3 regions of the Mesorhizobium sp. C395A genome follow, and region 3 is predicted to be linked to each of the others. Evidence: predicted binding sites of a transcription regulator. Region 3 holds the regulator's gene; each other region holds the start of a gene.
The links. The regulator LexA, encoded in region 3, represses DNA repair genes until DNA is damaged. The targets are predictions, from matches to a motif close to TGTTCNNNNTGTGTTCNG.

Region 1 (5,384 bases), 2.6 Mb from region 3:
CACCGGACCTATTCCCGCCTCGAAGCGGGCGCTCGAGAAGGCCGGCTGGTCGGTCAAGGACCTCGACCTTGTCGAGGCCAATGAAGCCTTCGCCGCGCAGGCCTGCGCCGTCAACAAGGGCATGGGCTGGGATACGTCGATCGTCAACGTCAATGGCGGCGCCATCGCCATCGGCCATCCGATCGGCGCGTCGGGCGCCCGCGTCTTCAACACGCTGGTTTTCGAGATGCGCCGCCGCGGCGCCAAGAAGGGCCTTGCCACGCTGTGCATCGGCGGCGGCATGGGCGTCGCTCTGTGCGTGGAAGCGCTGTGAAAGAGAAGTGAGTAGTGAATAGGGAGTAGTGAATGGGGAAGAAGGAGCAGCGCGGCGGGATATAGATCCCTACTCGCTACTCCCTACTCCCTATTCCCTTCTTCCGACCAAAGGGAGGAAGAACTTTCAATGACCAAAGTAGCGCTCGTCACCGGTGGATCGCGCGGCATCGGCGCCGCCATATCGATCGGCCTGAAGAATGCCGGTTACACCGTTGCAGCCAACTATGCCGGCAATGACGAGGCAGCGGGGAAGTTCAGCGCACAAACCGGCATCAAGGCCTACAAATGGTCGGTCGCCGACTACGACGCCTGTGCCGCCGGAATCAAACAGGTCGAGGCCGATCTCGGCCCGGTCTCGGTGCTGGTCAACAATGCCGGCATTACCCGCGACGCCATGTTCCACAAGCTGACGCGCGAGCAGTGGAAGGAAGTCATCGAGACCAATCTGTCTGGGGTCTTCAACATGACGCATCCGCTGTGGGGCGGCATGCGCGACCGCAAATTCGGCCGCGTCATCACCATTTCCTCCATCAACGGCCAGAAAGGCCAGGCCGGCCAGGTCAACTATTCCGCCGCAAAGGCCGGCGACATCGGCTTCTCGAAGGCGCTGGCGCAGGAGGGCGCGCGCGCGGGCATCACAGTCAATGTCATCTGCCCCGGCTACATCGCCACCGAGATGGTCAAGGCGATCGACGAGAAGGTGCTGAATGAACGCATCATCCCGCAGATTCCGGTCGGCCGCCTCGGCGAACCGGAAGAGATCGCGCGTTGCGTCGTCTTCCTCGCTTCCGAAGACGCCGGCTTCATCACCGGTTCGACCATCACAGCCAATGGCGGCCAGTATTTCGCCTGAACGACAGCATTTCGCCCGGTAGGACGGGCCGGCTTATGGCCCGTTTTTTCATCGCCGGCCGGCGATGTTCCCGGGCTGCGCGCTAGACATTGACCCGTTCCGGCACGCAAAGATTAACGATTTCCAGGCGCCCTGTGCAAAACCCGGTTCGCAAGCTGTGAATTCTCGATGGACAAGCTGTGGACAACACAAGATGTTGGGGTGAACAAACCAGGAAAATCCCGCATTCGCTGATTCGTCACCGATTCGTTCCGGCTTTGAGCGGAACGTTAACGACCAAGGCCGGAAACCACCGTCAAATGGTTAAGGCCGATTAAGAAAATTCAATAATTTCATAATGTTGACGAGGCGTATCGGATCACGACGATGCCCCGCCGGCAAAGGTTAACCCCAATGGTCCCCTTGCAGGAATCGGGCCAGTTTCCGCGATTCAGCATATGGTGAGACTCAGGCTCGCAAAATCCACATGTAGCCGTGAACAAAAGCTGAATCTGCCGGAGTCACTGATTCGTCGCCGATTCGTTCCAGACTCGTTCCAACTGTTAATTGAGACCTCAACGACGAACCGTGGGACTGCCGGCCGGAACATTCCGCTTTCGCTTCGCGCCTGAAATCCCTATGTGTCGCCTGTCATACGCGCCACGCGAGGCGCGCTCCCGACAACACGATGCAGAAAGCCTCATCTCCAGGCCGATGAACATCCAGCCGAAACACACCGAGCCGCTGATCCTGTCGGGCCGCGACGTGACTGCCGTGCTGGGTCCGACCAACACCGGCAAGACCCATCTCGCCATCGAGCGCATGGTGGCACATGAGAGCGGCATTATCGGCCTGCCGCTCCGCCTTCTGGCGCGCGAGGTCTATGCCCGCGTCTGCGAAAAGGTCGGCGCCCACAAGGTGGCGCTCATCACCGGCGAGGAAAAAATCCAGCCGCCCGGCGCGAAATATTCGGTCTGCACCGTCGAAGCCATGCCGCGCGAGACCGACGTTGCCTTCGTCGCCATCGACGAGGTGCAACTCGCCGGCGACCTCGAGCGCGGCCACATCTTCACCGACCGTATCCTGCACCTGCGCGGCCGCCAGGAAACGCTGCTGCTCGGCGCGGCCACCATGCATGGCATCCTGCAAAAGCTGCTGAGAGGCGTCTCGGTGGTGACGCGCCCTCGCCTGTCGCACCTGGCCTATGCCGGCTCGAAGAAATTGACCCGCCTGCCGCGGCGTACGGCGATCGTCGCTTTCTCCGCCGACGAGGTCTATGCCATCGCTGAGCTGATCCGCCGCCAGCAAGGAGGAGCGGCGGTCGTGCTCGGCGCGCTGTCGCCCCGCACCCGCAATGCCCAGGTGGCAATGTTCCAGGCAGGCGACGTCGACTATCTCGTCGCCACCGACGCCATCGGCATGGGGCTCAACCTTGATCTCGATCATGTCGCCTTCGCCCAGAACCGCAAATTCGACGGCTATCAGTACCGCAATCTCACGGCGGCCGAGCTCGGCCAGATCGCCGGCCGCGCCGGCCGCCATCTGCGCGACGGCACCTTCGGCGTCACCGGCCAGGTCGACCCGCTCGATGAGGAGTTGGTCAAGCGCATCGAGGGACACGAGTTCGATCCGGTGAAGGTGCTGCAATGGCGCACCGCGCATTTCGACTTCGCCAGCCTCGACGCGCTGAAGCGCTCGATCGAAACCAACGCGCCGGTCGAAGGCCTGACGCGGGCGCTGCCGGCGGTCGATGCCCAGGCGCTCGAACATCTCTCCCGCGACGAGGACATCCGCGCGCTGGCTACCAATGCCAAGCGCGTCGCGCTGCTGTGGGAAGCCTGCGCGTTGCCGGACTACCGCAAGATCGCGCCGGCCCAGCACTCCGACCTGATCGCTTCTATCTACACCGACCTCGCCAAACACGGCCATGTCGACGAGAACTACATGGCCGAGCAGGTGCGCCGCGCCGATACGACCGAGGGGGACATCGACACGCTGTCGCACCGCATTGCGCAGATCCGCACCTGGACATTCGTGTCCAACCGGCCGGGCTGGCTGGCCGATCAGGCACACTGGCGGGAAAAGACGCGCGAAATCGAAGACAGATTGTCGGATGCGCTGCATGAGCGGTTGACGAAACGGTTTGTAGACCGCAGGACTTCCGTCCTCATGCGGCGCCTTAGAGAAAATACAATGCCTGAAGCCGAAATCAGTCCTACCGGAACCGTCCTTGTCGAAGGCCATCATGTCGGCGAGTTGCAAGGGTTCCGCTTCACCGCCGATCAGAGCGCCGGCGGCGAAGACGCCAAGGCCGTGCGTACGGCAGCGCAAAAAGCGCTGGCCGCCGAGTTCGAGGCACGTGCCGAACGCTTCGGCGCCTGCGCCAATGGCGACCTTGCGCTCGGCTCCGACGGCACGCTGCGCTGGATCGGCGCGCCGATCGGCACGCTGGTTGCCGGCGAGGACGCGCTGAAGCCGCGCCTGGTGCTTTTGGCCGACGAGCAGTTGACCGGTCCCGCCCGCGACAAGGTCGCCGCGCGCGCCGAGCGCTTCGTCAATTTCCAGATCGAATCCTTGCTGAAGCCGCTGGTCGACTTGAAGAATGCCGAGCAGATCGCCGGCATCGGCCGGGGCATCGCCTTCCAGCTCGTCGAGCATTTCGGCCTCATCAACCGCCGCGACATCACCGAGGAAATGAAGTCGCTCGACCAGGAGGGTCGCGCCGCCTTGCGCCGGCTCGGTGTGCGCTTCGGCGCCTACCACGTCTTCGTGCCGGCGCTGATCAAGCCGGCGCCCGCCGGACTGATCACGCTTTTGTGGGCGCTGAAGAACGACGGCAAGGACAAGCCCGGCTTTGGCGACGTGGTGCACGCGCTGGCCTCCGGCCGCACCTCGGTGGTCATCGATCCGGCTTTCGACAAGAGCTTCTACAAGCTCGCCGGCTACCGCAATCTCGGCCGCCGCGCCGTGCGCATCGACATTCTGGAACGGCTGGCCGACCTGATCCGGCCTGCGACCAACTGGAAGCCCGGTCTGGGACAGCGCCCGGACGGCGCCTATGACGGCCAGTCCTTCATGGTGACGCCGCCGATGATGTCCATCCTCGGCGCAACCGCCGACGACATGGAAGAGATCCTGAAAGGCCTTGGCTACCGCGCCGAGCCGAAGCCGCCGGCAGAGGTCAAGGCGCGGCTGGAAGCACAGGACAATGCGGCGCGGCAAGCGGCTGCCCCCAAGCTGGCTGCGGACGCGGCTGCAAAAGCCGAACAGGCCAAGGGGGCGGAAGCCGCTGCAAGAGAAGCCGCCGCTGAAGCGCCGGCCGTTGGATCGGAGCCGGATGCGGTTGCCGCCGCTGAGCCTGCGGCTGAGCAGCCCGTCGCCGAAGCCGCAGCGGAGGCTGTTGCTGCGGACGCTCAGCCGGGCGGGCCTCAAGAGGGTACGGAGCCAACTCCGGCCGCTGAAGCTACCGCCGAAGCTCCAGCCATCGCGGAAGCAACGGCAGAGCCTGTCGCGGACGAGCAAGTCGAAGCTCACGCAGAAATCGCGGAAGAAGCTCCGGCTGTTGCGGGAGCTGACGACACTGCCGACGCCACCGTCGCCGAAAACGCCGACGCCCTTACCTCCCCCTCGATGGGGGAGGCCGCGGCGCGAAGCGACGCGGGTGACAGCGCTGACGAAGCAGATAGTGCAAACGATGCAAGTGCAAGCGCCGACGCCGGCGCTGCCCCCACCCCGGCGCTGCGCGCCGACCCTCCCCACGAGGGGGAGGGTGGAAGCGCTGAGCCTGTCCCCGAGGCCGAAGCGCCAAAGCCCATCTTGCTGTGGCGGCAGGGTCGTTTCGAGCAGCGCCCGCGCCATCGGCAAGACAACCGCAGAGACAATCGCCCGCGTAACGGCCAGGCTAGCCGCGCCGATGCGCCGGCCGACGCTGCCGGCGGACAGCCGGCACCGGGCGAACGGCCGGCCTATCAGGGCCGGCGCGACCAGCGCGACGGTGCCGCCAAGCCACGCTTCGACCGTTCGAAGTTCAAGCCCAAGCCGCAGGCCGAGGGCGAACAGCGCCGCGACGGCAAGCCGCAAGGCGAGCGTCCGCGCGAGGGCCGGCCTGACTGGAAAGGCGGCAGGCCGGAAGGCAAAGGCGGACCGCAAGGCGCCAAGCCGGCTTTCCAGGCCAAGCCACGCGAGGAACGCCCGGCGCGCTTCGATCCGGACTCGCCCTTCGCCAAGCTCGCCGCCT
Region 2 (5,384 bases), 830 kb from region 3:
GCCCGAGCGGCAGCTCCAACTGTAGCTCGACACTTTCTTCCAGCTGCGACACCGAGATCGCCAGCAGCGAGATGGTCTTCTCCCGAGGGTTGGCGGCCAGCACGCCGCGCACCAGCTCCCCGGCGATTTCGGCCAGCATCGCGGTTGCCGAAATCGGCTGCTCGAGCGTCAGCGAGCGTGTGACAGCGTGCAGATCGGCGAAACGCACGCGCACCGTCACCGTGCGCCCGGGCCGTGATTTCGCCCTGAGCCGGCTGGCGACCCGGTCTGCCAGATGCAGCAGGACGGGTCCGAAGATACGCGCCTCGGCCGGCCGTCTGCCAAGCGCCGACTGCGCGCCGGCGGAATGCGACCGCCTGTGGGTTTCGAGCTTTCGCGGGTCGCGGTTCCATGCCAGCGACGACAGCTTTTCGCCGGCGGCGGGCCCGAGCAATCTTCGCAGCGCCCCACCATGCGTCTTTGCCAACTGGCCGATGGTCTCGATGCCGATCTCGGCCAGCCGCGCTCTGGTCGCCGGGCCGACGCCCCACATCAGCCCGACCGGCAGATCATGCAGGAAGGCAAGTTCGGTGTCCGGATCGACCACCACCAGCCCGTCGGGCTTGGCCACCTGCGAGGCGATCTTGGCCAGATGCTTGGTGCGCGCCACGCCGATCGAGATCGGCAGGCCGAGCTCTGCCCGGACGCGCCGACGCACCGTGGCGGCGATCTCGGCCGGCGGCCCGAACAGATGCGTGCAGCCGGCGACGTCGGCAAAGGCTTCATCGATGGAAATCCGCTCGACCAGCGGCGTGAAATCGTCGAGCACCTTGATGGCGGCGTCGCCCAGCCGCTGATAGTCGGCGAAATGGCCGCCGACGAAAATCAGTCCGGGGCAAAGCTCGCGCGCGCGTCGTCCGGGCATGCCGCCGCGCACGCCGAAAACCCTGGCTTCGTAGGAGGCGGCAAGCACGACGCCGCCGCCGACGGCGATCGGCTTGCCCCTGAGCGCCGGGTCGAGCAACTGCTCGACCGAGGCGTAGAAGGCGTCGAGATCCGCATGCAGGATGGTGGGCTCCATCCCGACCGTTCCCTTTGCGGCGTTGCAGCATTAGCCGCGTCTGTTGTGAGAGGCGTTTTTGCCGAACAAATAGAGAACAAACAGGGCCTATTGTCAAGCGAAGCGGTTGTCGCCGGCCGGTCCGTTCCAGATCGGGCTGTCGAGTGCTCCGCCTGGGCATCGGACCTGCGGAACATTGTCTCTCGCCTCAGCGTTCATATCCGCGACGGGACGCTGTTTTTGTGGAGGCCGGTATGGGCCAGTTCGAGATGATCGACCTCGTCAGCGTCGTTGACGCCTGCACGAGCGATCGCGTTGCCGGGCACTGCGTGTCAATGGCCAGGGCGGTAGAGGAGTTGCGAGTGCTGACCGGTGATTTCGTGTCGCCGGACGAGACGGTGGCCAACGCGCTGTCGGCAGTGGCGCTGGGGCGCGGCTGCGCGGTGGTGTTCGACGAGCGAGCGGGCGCCGACATCTTGCTGACGCCGTAGCGCGGCGGCGCCGGGTTTGGCAGCCAGAAAAGTCGAACAGCGTGCAAAAAGCTGTGCAGGCATGGCCCCATAACCGGGGCGTGGAAAAGGTCTGCGCGTGGGTGTATTCTCCAGGTCGCAAGCGGTCGCAGACCGCATAGGGGGAGAAATGACATGCCGAGGGTTTCAGAACTCTTTTTCAAAACTGCCATCTTGTTCCTGATGTTGGGGATTGCGGCCGGCCTGCAGATGGCGATCTCGGGTGACCACGCCGCTTTTCCGGCGCACGCGCATATCAATCTGCTCGGTTGGGTGACGAGCGCCATCTTCGGCGGCTACTACGCGCTCAATCCGCAAAAGGCGGCGCGTCGCATCGCCATGATCCACTACGGGCTCTACACACTCGGCCTGGTGATCATGCTGCCGGCGCTGTATGTGATGCTGCAGGGAAACCCGGCGCTTGAACCGATCGTCGCCGGCGGCTCGCTCATCGTCGCCGCTGCCGTTCTGGTTTTTGCTTTCGTGGTGTTTTCGCCCGAAACGGCGCGCTCGGTGTCCGGCGTGGTGCCGGCTTCTCGCTGACTGTTCGCGCAGCGATCAAGTCCGACCCGCGTTCGCGACCCGCGACGCGGGTTGGCCAGCCCGATGGACAGCCGCTGGTTTGCGGTGTCTACCGCCGCGTGGGCGACCATAACTGAGCCCCACACGTATTATTTCGTGACTATTTGGCGCCGGAACCTTCCCAGATATCGCGCGTTGCGGCGACTGTATTCGCGCTGCCTTATATATAGGCAGCCTTGAGTACGTCCACAGCATGGGTTGGGGGAGGAGCAGGACACCATGTCGAACAGAGAAATCGGAACGTCGGCCTCGCTGGGCCGACGCATCGCCGATCTGAAAGCCAGGATGCGAGACGCCAGCGTTACTGAACACGAGATGCAGACCTTCCAGAAGGTCGCAGCCATCATGGGAGGTGTCGAAGGCTCCCTACGCCTCGACGCCGACGACCTGATCGCGGCGTCCTTCGTCACCGAGGCGCTCGGCGATCCCGGGTCGAATTGAAGCCATGCGCCCGTCGGCACTAAGTGCCGGCGGTCGATGGGCCGTTACGCCGGTCGTCTGCGATACTGGAGCGTGTGCGACCGCCTGCGGCGGACAATCTCTTGCGCACTTTGAAGATTTCAGGCGAGCGGCCTCAACGGCGCTTGGAACATTGGACTTCGCGTTCGTGCTCTCGGCTGCCTCGCGGCTGTCGAAGGTGTGTCGCCGTCGCCGTCCAGTCCTTGACCACAAGGGCTAAATTAACCAAACCGCCAAGGCGCCTTAAACGAAGGATCCGACCAGCCGGATCCTTCGAAATATCAATCGCGATGCTCCGGCATCGCCTTCAGCTCATCCTTGGTCCAACTGGTGACGGCGTGGACGTCCCGGGAAACCTCTCGAAAGTCCGCGGTCGCTGCCCTTACACCTCGTCGAACGGGCCGCCGCGCCTCGCCAGGTCGTGACCAATGGCGGCTTCCTCGGCGTCGTCGGGCAAGGCATCGTCACTGTCCTGGTAGGGGTTGTCGTCATCCTCCTCGGGCAGTTCGCCTTCCTTCTCGACTCCGGTGGTGTCCGGCAGGCTTTCCTCATCTGCTCCGTCGGGCAGGACCGTTGCGCCACGCAGCGCATCCCAATCCTGCCGGCGCGGCGTCGGCGCTTCCACCTCGTCATTGGCCATCCTGTCGCGGGCATCGTTTTTGCTCGGTGGCGCCTCGACCTCGTCATTGGGTTTTCTGTTTCGTTCTTCCATGATTGCCTCCTCCGGGCGGCTTTGCGTCGAGAAGGTGGAACTCACTTCCGGCTGTCAGGTTCCGGCAACCACTCCATCTCCGTGGAACCAATTGCCGCCAGTCTGCTTTGCCAAGGACTAGTCTGCTTTGCCAAGGAGATGAATCCAGAGGAGCTGGACCATGAAGACTTTCCCCCTCATCCCATGCGTGCTGCTCTTGGCGCTGGCCGACCCGGCGGCTGCGCAGGACAATGGCGACCAGCACGGCCCTGCCGCGCCTTGCCAGGCGCAGCCTCAGGACGATGGTCAGAAGCCGCCGGTCGCCAATGGCGGTGGCGAATCGACCAGCACGCTCGGTCCCTGCGGCGGCGTGCTGCAGCCGCCGCCCAGTGGTGACCAGGGTATGACGCAGCCGCCGCCGGATCAGGGCAAGACGCCGGTGATCAAGCCTGGCGAGGTGCCTGCGCAGCCGCCGAAGCAATGACCTTTGCTTGAAACTTCACGGCGTGGCACGAAGGCGGTCGGTTCCGGTCTTGGCCGGGCGACGCGGTCACCGGATCAATGCCGGCGCCGGCCGCAATCGCCACCGGAATTGGAGCCGTGCATCATCCATGTCGACGGTCTCCTGAGGGATTGTGCTTCAATGCGAATCTTGCGGGTGCGGGTTCTGCTGGCATGACCGGGAAGCCGATCAATTTAGTCTCCGCTTGCGGAACAAGACCGTACCGGCTGCGTTTGCCTCCAGGAGCCCGCCACCTCGATCTGCGCTGTTTTCGCCTCATGCGGGAACACGGCGGAGCTCGCCAACAACGACAGGAGACGAAGATGAAAACCATCCTTATTCCCGCCGTCGCCGGGCTCGCCATGATCGCTGGTATCGGCATTGCCGCCGCCGACGAGGTCATCGTCACGCAGCCGGCACAGCAGCAGGTGATCATCACCCCGGAACAGCGCACGGTCGTGCACCAGTACGTAAAGAAACATCCGCTTGCCTCGGTCAATCTGCTCGGCGTCGAATTGAATGTCGGCACTGCCTTGCCTGACACTGTCGAGCTGCAGGAGGTTCCGGACGTTCAGTACAGATACGCCGTCGTCGACAACCATACCGTGTTGGTCGACCCCAGCACGCGCAGGATTGTCGAGGTGGTCGAGTAACGCTCGACAACCTAACCATTCATCGGTGATACGGCCCTGTCGTTCTTCCTAAAAGGGCGGCAGGGCCGAATGACGAACATGATGAAAGGAGAATTGCCATGTTGCCGCATGTCGAGACCCCGAACTCCGCCAATGTTGCGGCGTGTTGCGACAAGTTGCTGGCCGAGCGCAACACGGCGCTGTTATCGATGAAGGAAGCGATCGCGCTCCTGCGGGAGCGCACCGGCACCGATCGTTCGGATGCCGACCTCGCGGGGCTGATCGTCAAGAAAGCGGCGCTGCTCGGCGTTGCGGTGATTTCCGACCCGCGCTGAAATGTCTCGTCACTCAAGACGCCGGCCGAATTTTCGGCTAATGTTTTCGTGGAATCTGGACCAACCGACCGGACCCAACCACGGAGGCTTAAGTGACGGACGACAAACAGGACCGCATTCGCCAGCGCGCGCACGAGATCTGGGAAAAGGCCGGCCGGCCTGAAGGCGCGCATCAGGAACACTGGGAGCAGGCCACGGCTGAAGTCGATGGCGCGGTCGCCAAGCCCAAAAAGGCAGCGAAGAATGCTGACGCCAAGCCCGCCAAGGCAGCCGCCAAGCCAAAGGCCGCGAAGCCTGCCGCCGCAAAGTCCGGCAAAGCCAAATCGAAATAAGGCCAGAAATAAGGCCAGTCGAAATAAAGCAAGGCCGGAATTCGCTGGCCGGGCCATCCTTGGCGTTCGCCGTTCAGCGCGCCCGAGCCTCTCAACCTGACGAATTGCGCCTGCGATGGGCAGCGCAATTCCTTGTGTTTCGCGACAGGCGCCCTCATGCCTCCCAGGCATAACTCGACAGCGCAAAGCGAATCCCGGCAGCTGTCATAGCCAGTTCGCATTCGGTGATCTGGCGCAGGTGGCGCAGATAGCGCGTCACGGTCTGTGGCAGCCAGCCGGCGCAGGCCTCGACATAGGCGCGGC
Region 3 (5,384 bases):
TGAAAGAAGGACTACCGATGACCAGAAACGCCGACCATACGGAGGGTGATCCGTTCTACCATGGTACCCGGGCGGATTTGAAACCCGGGGATCTGCTGAGCGTCGGCCACCCTTCCAATTTCAGAGGTAAACCACTGTCATGGATCTATTTCACCCAGACACTGGAAGCCGCCATCTGGGGAGCAGAGCTTGCAACGGGTGACGGTCGTCAAAGGATTTACATCGTAAAGCCGACGGGGTTCTTTATGGATGACCCTAACCTGACCGACAAAAAATTTCCCGGTAATCCGACGAAATCCTACCGCTCCCGTGATCCGTTGCTCATCCTGGGTGAACTCGCTGAATGGCAGGGTCATACACCGGAACAATTGAAGGCAATGCACGATGGGCTTGCTCGCCTGAGGGCGGAGGGCCGGGATATGATTGAGGATTGAACGTCCTTGGCGAGTGATGGTTAATTCCGGCGCGGTGGACGTGATCGCGCGGACTTTCGCGCTTTGCGCGTTCATGTAGCATAGGGGTCTGGGGCGCAAGGGGCAGACCCGATGGCTGGACGTGGCCGGGGCACGAAGGAAGGCGAAGGCGCCGAGGCAGGCGTCAGCGAACGCTCGCTGTTTGCCGATAGTCCCTATGCCGAGCCGCTGCCCGTCGCGCTGCCTGAGCCGCATCCCGGCATAGCGCCCGCGCTGCCCGGTGACGCCTTGCCGGCGCAAGTCACAGCGCCCCGATCTATCGCCCGACTGCGCAGACGGCTTCGCCGCCCATCATGGCCCGCGCTCCGCCGCAGCCTTGCCGTGGCCGCCAACACGGAGCTCGACCGGGGCGTCGCCTTCCTGCTGGTGCCGGTTTTCCTGGCGGCCGGCGTCATCATTTATTTCTCGCTGGCCGGCGAGCCCGGCTTTGCGCAGCCAATCGCCATTGTGGTGCTGGCGACATGTTGCGCTGTCGCCACGCGATCGCGGCCGAGGACGCATCTGTTCTGCATGGCCGCGATGCTGTGCGCGCTCGGCGTCGTCGCCGCCAAAGTCGAGACCTGGCGCGCCGGAACGCAGATGCTCGGCTCCGAGATCCAGACACGGCTGACCGGCCGCGTCGTCAGTCTCGAACAGATGGAGAGCGGGCGCATCAGGCTGACGCTCGACGTGGTTTCGACCGCTTACCCCAAGCTGCGCTACGCCCCGGAGCGGGTCAGGCTCTCGGCGCGGACCGTTCCCGCCGATATGACCGCCGGCTCCCTGATCACCGGCTATGCCAGGCTGTTGCCGCCGACCGGTCCGGTGCGGCCGGAGAGCTACGATTTCTCCTTCGACAGCTATTTCACCGGTATCGGCGGCAGCGGCTTCTTTCTCGGCAATCCGAAAACCATTGCTACGCAGGGACCGCCGCCGCTGACCGCGCGGCTCTCCTCGGCAATCGAGAACGCGCGCGAAAACATTGCCGACCATATCAGGGGCAAGATCGGCGGCGCCGAAGGCGAGATTGCGGCGGCGTTGATTGTCGGGGTGCGCGCCGGCATCCCGGACGAGGTCAACGAAGCGATGCGGCGCACCGGCATCTACCACATCATCTCCATCTCCGGCCTGCACATGGCGCTGGTTGCCGGCACCATCATGGCGTTGCTGCGTGGCGCCTTTGCGCTGTTTCCCGATTTCTCTTCGCGCCGGCCGGTGAAGAAATATGCGGCCGCGGCAGCGCTTATCTCGATCGCCGCCTATCTCGTTATTTCAGGCGTCGTGGTTGCCGCCGAGCGCAGCTTCATCATGCTGGCGGTCATGCTTGTCGCCGTGCTGTTTGATCGCGCCGCACTCACCATGCGCAATCTGGCGATCTCCGCCATCGCCGTCATCCTGGTGTCGCCGCACGAGGTGGTCGGTCCCAGCTTCCAGATGTCGTTTGCCGCCACCGCCGCCCTTGTCGGCGCCTATGCCGGCTGGGCCGATTACCGCGCCGACAAGGTGAGAACGCCGCTGGCAAAGCGCTCCTTCGTCGGCTTCCTGTCGCGAAAATTCGCGCTGGCCATGGGCGGCCTCGCCATGACCTCGATCATCGCCGGCAGTGCAACCTTGCTGTTCGCCATCTGGCATTTTCAGCGTGTGTCGCCGCTCAGCCTGATCGCCAATCTGGCCGTGATGCCGATTGTTTCGTTGATCGTCATGCCCTTTGCCGTGCTCAGCGCACTGGCGATGCCGTTCGGCGCCGACGGGCCGCTCCTCTATGTGATGGGCAAGGGACTGATGGCGATGATCGCTATATCGGCCTGGATTTCCGAGCGCTCGCCGGTCGACGCCGTCGGGCTGATCTCCATCCGCTCGGTGCTGTTGGTGGCGGTCGCCCTCGTCATCGCCACCATGGCCACCACCTGGCTCAGGCTGGCGGCCGTGCCTTTCGCGCTGGCCGGCCTGTTGACGGTGCCGCAGGTGCTTACGCCCGACGTGCTCATATCCGAGGACGCACATCTGGTGGCCATGCCGATAGGTGGCGGCGAACTCGCCCTCAACCGCGAACGCTCCAACGAATTCACCACGGACAATTGGAAACGGGCGCTGCGGGCCGAAACCATTATCCCGCCCGAGATTTTCGAGGCAACAGATACGCGGTTCGATCTCGATCCGCTCGATCTGCCGCCCGGGTCGCCCTTCTATTGCATGGGCGATCTCTGTATCGCCCGACACCCTTCCGGAGCCATTGTAGCCCTTGCCAAAGACCGCAAGACGGCGCGGCCGGCCTGTGCCTTCGCTAGCCTGATCGTCATCGATGACGCCACGGCCTACAATCCGTGCCGCGACCCGCTGGTGCTGGTCGTGACGAAGAAGCAGCTCGCCCGCGACGGCAGCGCCGCTGTCTTCTTCGATCCGCAATCGGCAGCGGCAGCGCCAACCATCCGCTTCGCCGTCGACAAGCCGTATCGCCCCTGGCACGAGCAACGCCGCTTCTCCCGCGAAGCGCGCGGCCTGCCGCCCTACAACCAGCGTGAAAAGTACAAACCCAAGCCGGCTCAGTAGCGCCGGATCAATCCGACAAGCTTGCCCTGCACCTTCACCCTGTCCGGCCCAAAAATGCGGGTCTCGTAGGCCGGGTTGGCGGCTTCCAGGGCGATCGAGGCCCCCTTGCGGCGGAAGCGTTTCAGGGTCGCTTCCTCATCGTCGACCAACGCCACTACGATCTCGCCGGGGCTGGCCGTGTCGGCATTGCGGATGATGACCGTGTCGCCATCGAAAATGCCGGCCTCAATCATCGAATCGCCCTTGACCTCGAGTGCGTAGTGTTCACCGCCCATGATCATGTCGGGCGGCACCGAGATCGAATGGGTCTGATGCTGGATGGCGTCGATCGGCACGCCGGCGGCGATGCGTCCCATCACCGGGATTGAAATCGCGGAAACGGCATCGTCATTGCCGGCAGACATCGAACGCGACGGCGAGCCCGCCTTGATCTGGCGGCCGAGACCGCCTTGGCCCATCCCGCCTTGTCCTTGGCCGCCTTGCCCTTGGCCGGCTTGACCAAGACTGCCCTGAATGACGCTCGGCGAAAACTTCCTCGCCGCGTTGAGGCCTGGTGCGATCGAGTCGGGCAGCCGCAGCACTTCCAGCGCGCGCGCCCGGTTCGGCAGCCGGCGAATGAAACCGCGCTCCTCAAGCGCCGTGATCAGGCGGTGGATGCCGGACTTGGAGGCGAGGTCGAGCGCTTCCTTCATCTCATCGAAGGACGGCGGGATTCCGCTCTCCTTCAGGCGTTCATGGATGAACATCAGAAGCTCATGTTGTTTGCGCGTCAGCATCGCGGCCCCCAGGGGTTCTGCAACCAGAATCGGAAAAAACAAACCCAGAACAAACACTATCTGTTCCAGTTGTGTTCCGCAACCTTTTAAAGTTTAATGAATGTGTTGACGTTTTGTTCAGCGTAACGTTCGGCGCTGCGAGCCCCGCCTGCGCCCATTTGCCGGCAACGGGTGAAACGAAGCCAAAGTGCCCTGCGCGTCGGCTACGACCGCCGCTTCCTTTTCGGACGGGGCTGCGCAGCATCCGCGCCGGGTTCACTCTGGGCATAGACCTGCAGCGTGTAGCCGATGTGAGCGGTCATCAGAGTTTTCGCACGTTCGACGTCGCGATCGAGGGCCGCTTCCATCAGGGCGGTATGGTGTTCGATCGCCACGGCGTCGCGCAGGGCCGCCACGGCCTTCCGGTGTCCATCCGTGCGGCCGGCGGCGGCGCGCAGCGTCGGGGCCAGACCCAGAAAGCGGTGATGGCGATGCAATTGGTCGGAAATCGTCGCATTGAAGCGCAGCAGCCAGCTGGATGTCGCGGCACTGAGCAGGGCCGCATGGAAGGCATCGTGTTTTTCGTACCACGCGTCGACCGCATCATCCGATGGATCGTCGAGAACAGACCCGCACCGTGAGAGACGATAGTGGGCGGCAACGACCGCGTCTTCCCACTCACGGTCGCCCTTCTCGACCGATTCCACCAGCAGGGGCAGTTCGACCACCAGCCGCGCACGCGCCAAATCCTCGAGCTCCGCCCGAGAGACGGGAGCGACCGCAAACCCGCGGTTGCTGATGGCGGTCACAAGCCGTTCCGCCTCCAGCCGCGACAGCGCCTCGCGCAACGGCGTCCAGCCGATGCCGTAGGTGTTGCGCAGCGTGCTCAGCTTCAACGGCGCGGCAGGCGCCAGCCGGGTCGCAAGAATATCGCGCCTGAGCAGCCGATAGGCCACTTCCGTCTTCGAGGTCTGCTCGTCATCCAGCATCGTGATCCATCAGACATAAATGCTCGGCGGATCATTATATATCAAAGCCTTTCAATGGGTGAATTATATATAATGTTTGACAGTTCAAGGGCGACCACTCAAGATCGCCGGCATGTTTGGGCGGCAGGCTCCGCCGCGCGCGTTTGTCCATGGAGGGGCGCCGGATCATGAGCACGACACCCGATCTCGCTACAATCGAAGCAATGGATGCCGCCGATCCGCTGCGCTCCATGCGCGAACGCTTTGTCTTGCCGCAAGGCGTGATTTATCTCGACGGCAATTCCCTGGGCGCCGCGTCAGCGGTCGTCTTCAGCGAACTGCAGCAGGCCGCCACGCAGGAATGGGCGCACGATCTCATTCGCGCCTGGAACACCGCCGGCTGGTTCAACATGCCGGTGGAACTCGGAGATCAGCTCGGGCGACTGATCGGCGCGGCTGATGGGCAGACGGTGGTCTGCGACACAACCTCGATCAACATCTACAAGCTGCTGCACGCAGCGCTCGGCATGCGGCCGGATCGGTCGGTCATCGTTGCCGAGGGCGACAGTTTCCCGACCGACCTCTACATGGCCGAAGGCGTCGCCTCGACCCGGCCGGGAACGCGGCTGCGGCTGGAGGGCGTCGACGCGGCCGCAATC

Region 1: NLY37_RS20600 (helicase-related protein) is a predicted target of LexA. The motif match lies at 1,689-1,706, and genes of this name have one in related genera.
Region 2: dinB (DNA polymerase IV) is a predicted target of LexA. The motif match lies at 1,122-1,139, and genes of this name have one in related genera.

Annotation. Positions count from the first base shown of each region.
Region 1 covers NZ_CP100473.1:4,205,867-4,211,250, forward strand. The annotation lists gene NLY37_RS20590 (acetyl-CoA C-acetyltransferase) at 1-313, shown strand, start outside; gene phbB (acetoacetyl-CoA reductase) at 443-1,168, shown strand; gene NLY37_RS20600 (helicase-related protein) at 1,862-5,384, shown strand, end outside.
Region 2 covers NZ_CP100473.1:786,467-791,850, forward strand. The annotation lists gene dinB (DNA polymerase IV) at 1-1,060, opposite strand, end outside; gene NLY37_RS03810 (hypothetical protein) at 1,294-1,530, shown strand; gene NLY37_RS03815 (heme-copper oxidase family protein) at 1,684-2,091, shown strand; gene NLY37_RS03820 (hypothetical protein) at 2,350-2,571, shown strand; partial or broken gene NLY37_RS30905 (PRC-barrel domain containing protein) at 2,871-3,005, opposite strand; gene NLY37_RS03830 (hypothetical protein) at 2,972-3,301, opposite strand; gene NLY37_RS03835 (hypothetical protein) at 3,462-3,764, shown strand; gene NLY37_RS03840 (DUF1236 domain-containing protein) at 4,106-4,435, shown strand; gene NLY37_RS03845 (hypothetical protein) at 4,534-4,749, shown strand; gene NLY37_RS03850 (DUF2934 domain-containing protein) at 4,842-5,081, shown strand; gene NLY37_RS03855 (hypothetical protein) at 5,236-5,384, opposite strand, start outside.
Region 3 covers NZ_CP100473.1:1,618,736-1,624,119, forward strand. The annotation lists gene arr (NAD(+)--rifampin ADP-ribosyltransferase) at 18-434, shown strand; gene NLY37_RS08080 (ComEC/Rec2 family competence protein) at 546-3,002, shown strand; gene lexA (transcriptional repressor LexA) at 2,996-3,778, opposite strand; gene NLY37_RS08090 (GntR family transcriptional regulator) at 3,982-4,746, opposite strand; gene kynU (kynureninase) at 4,914-5,384, shown strand, end outside.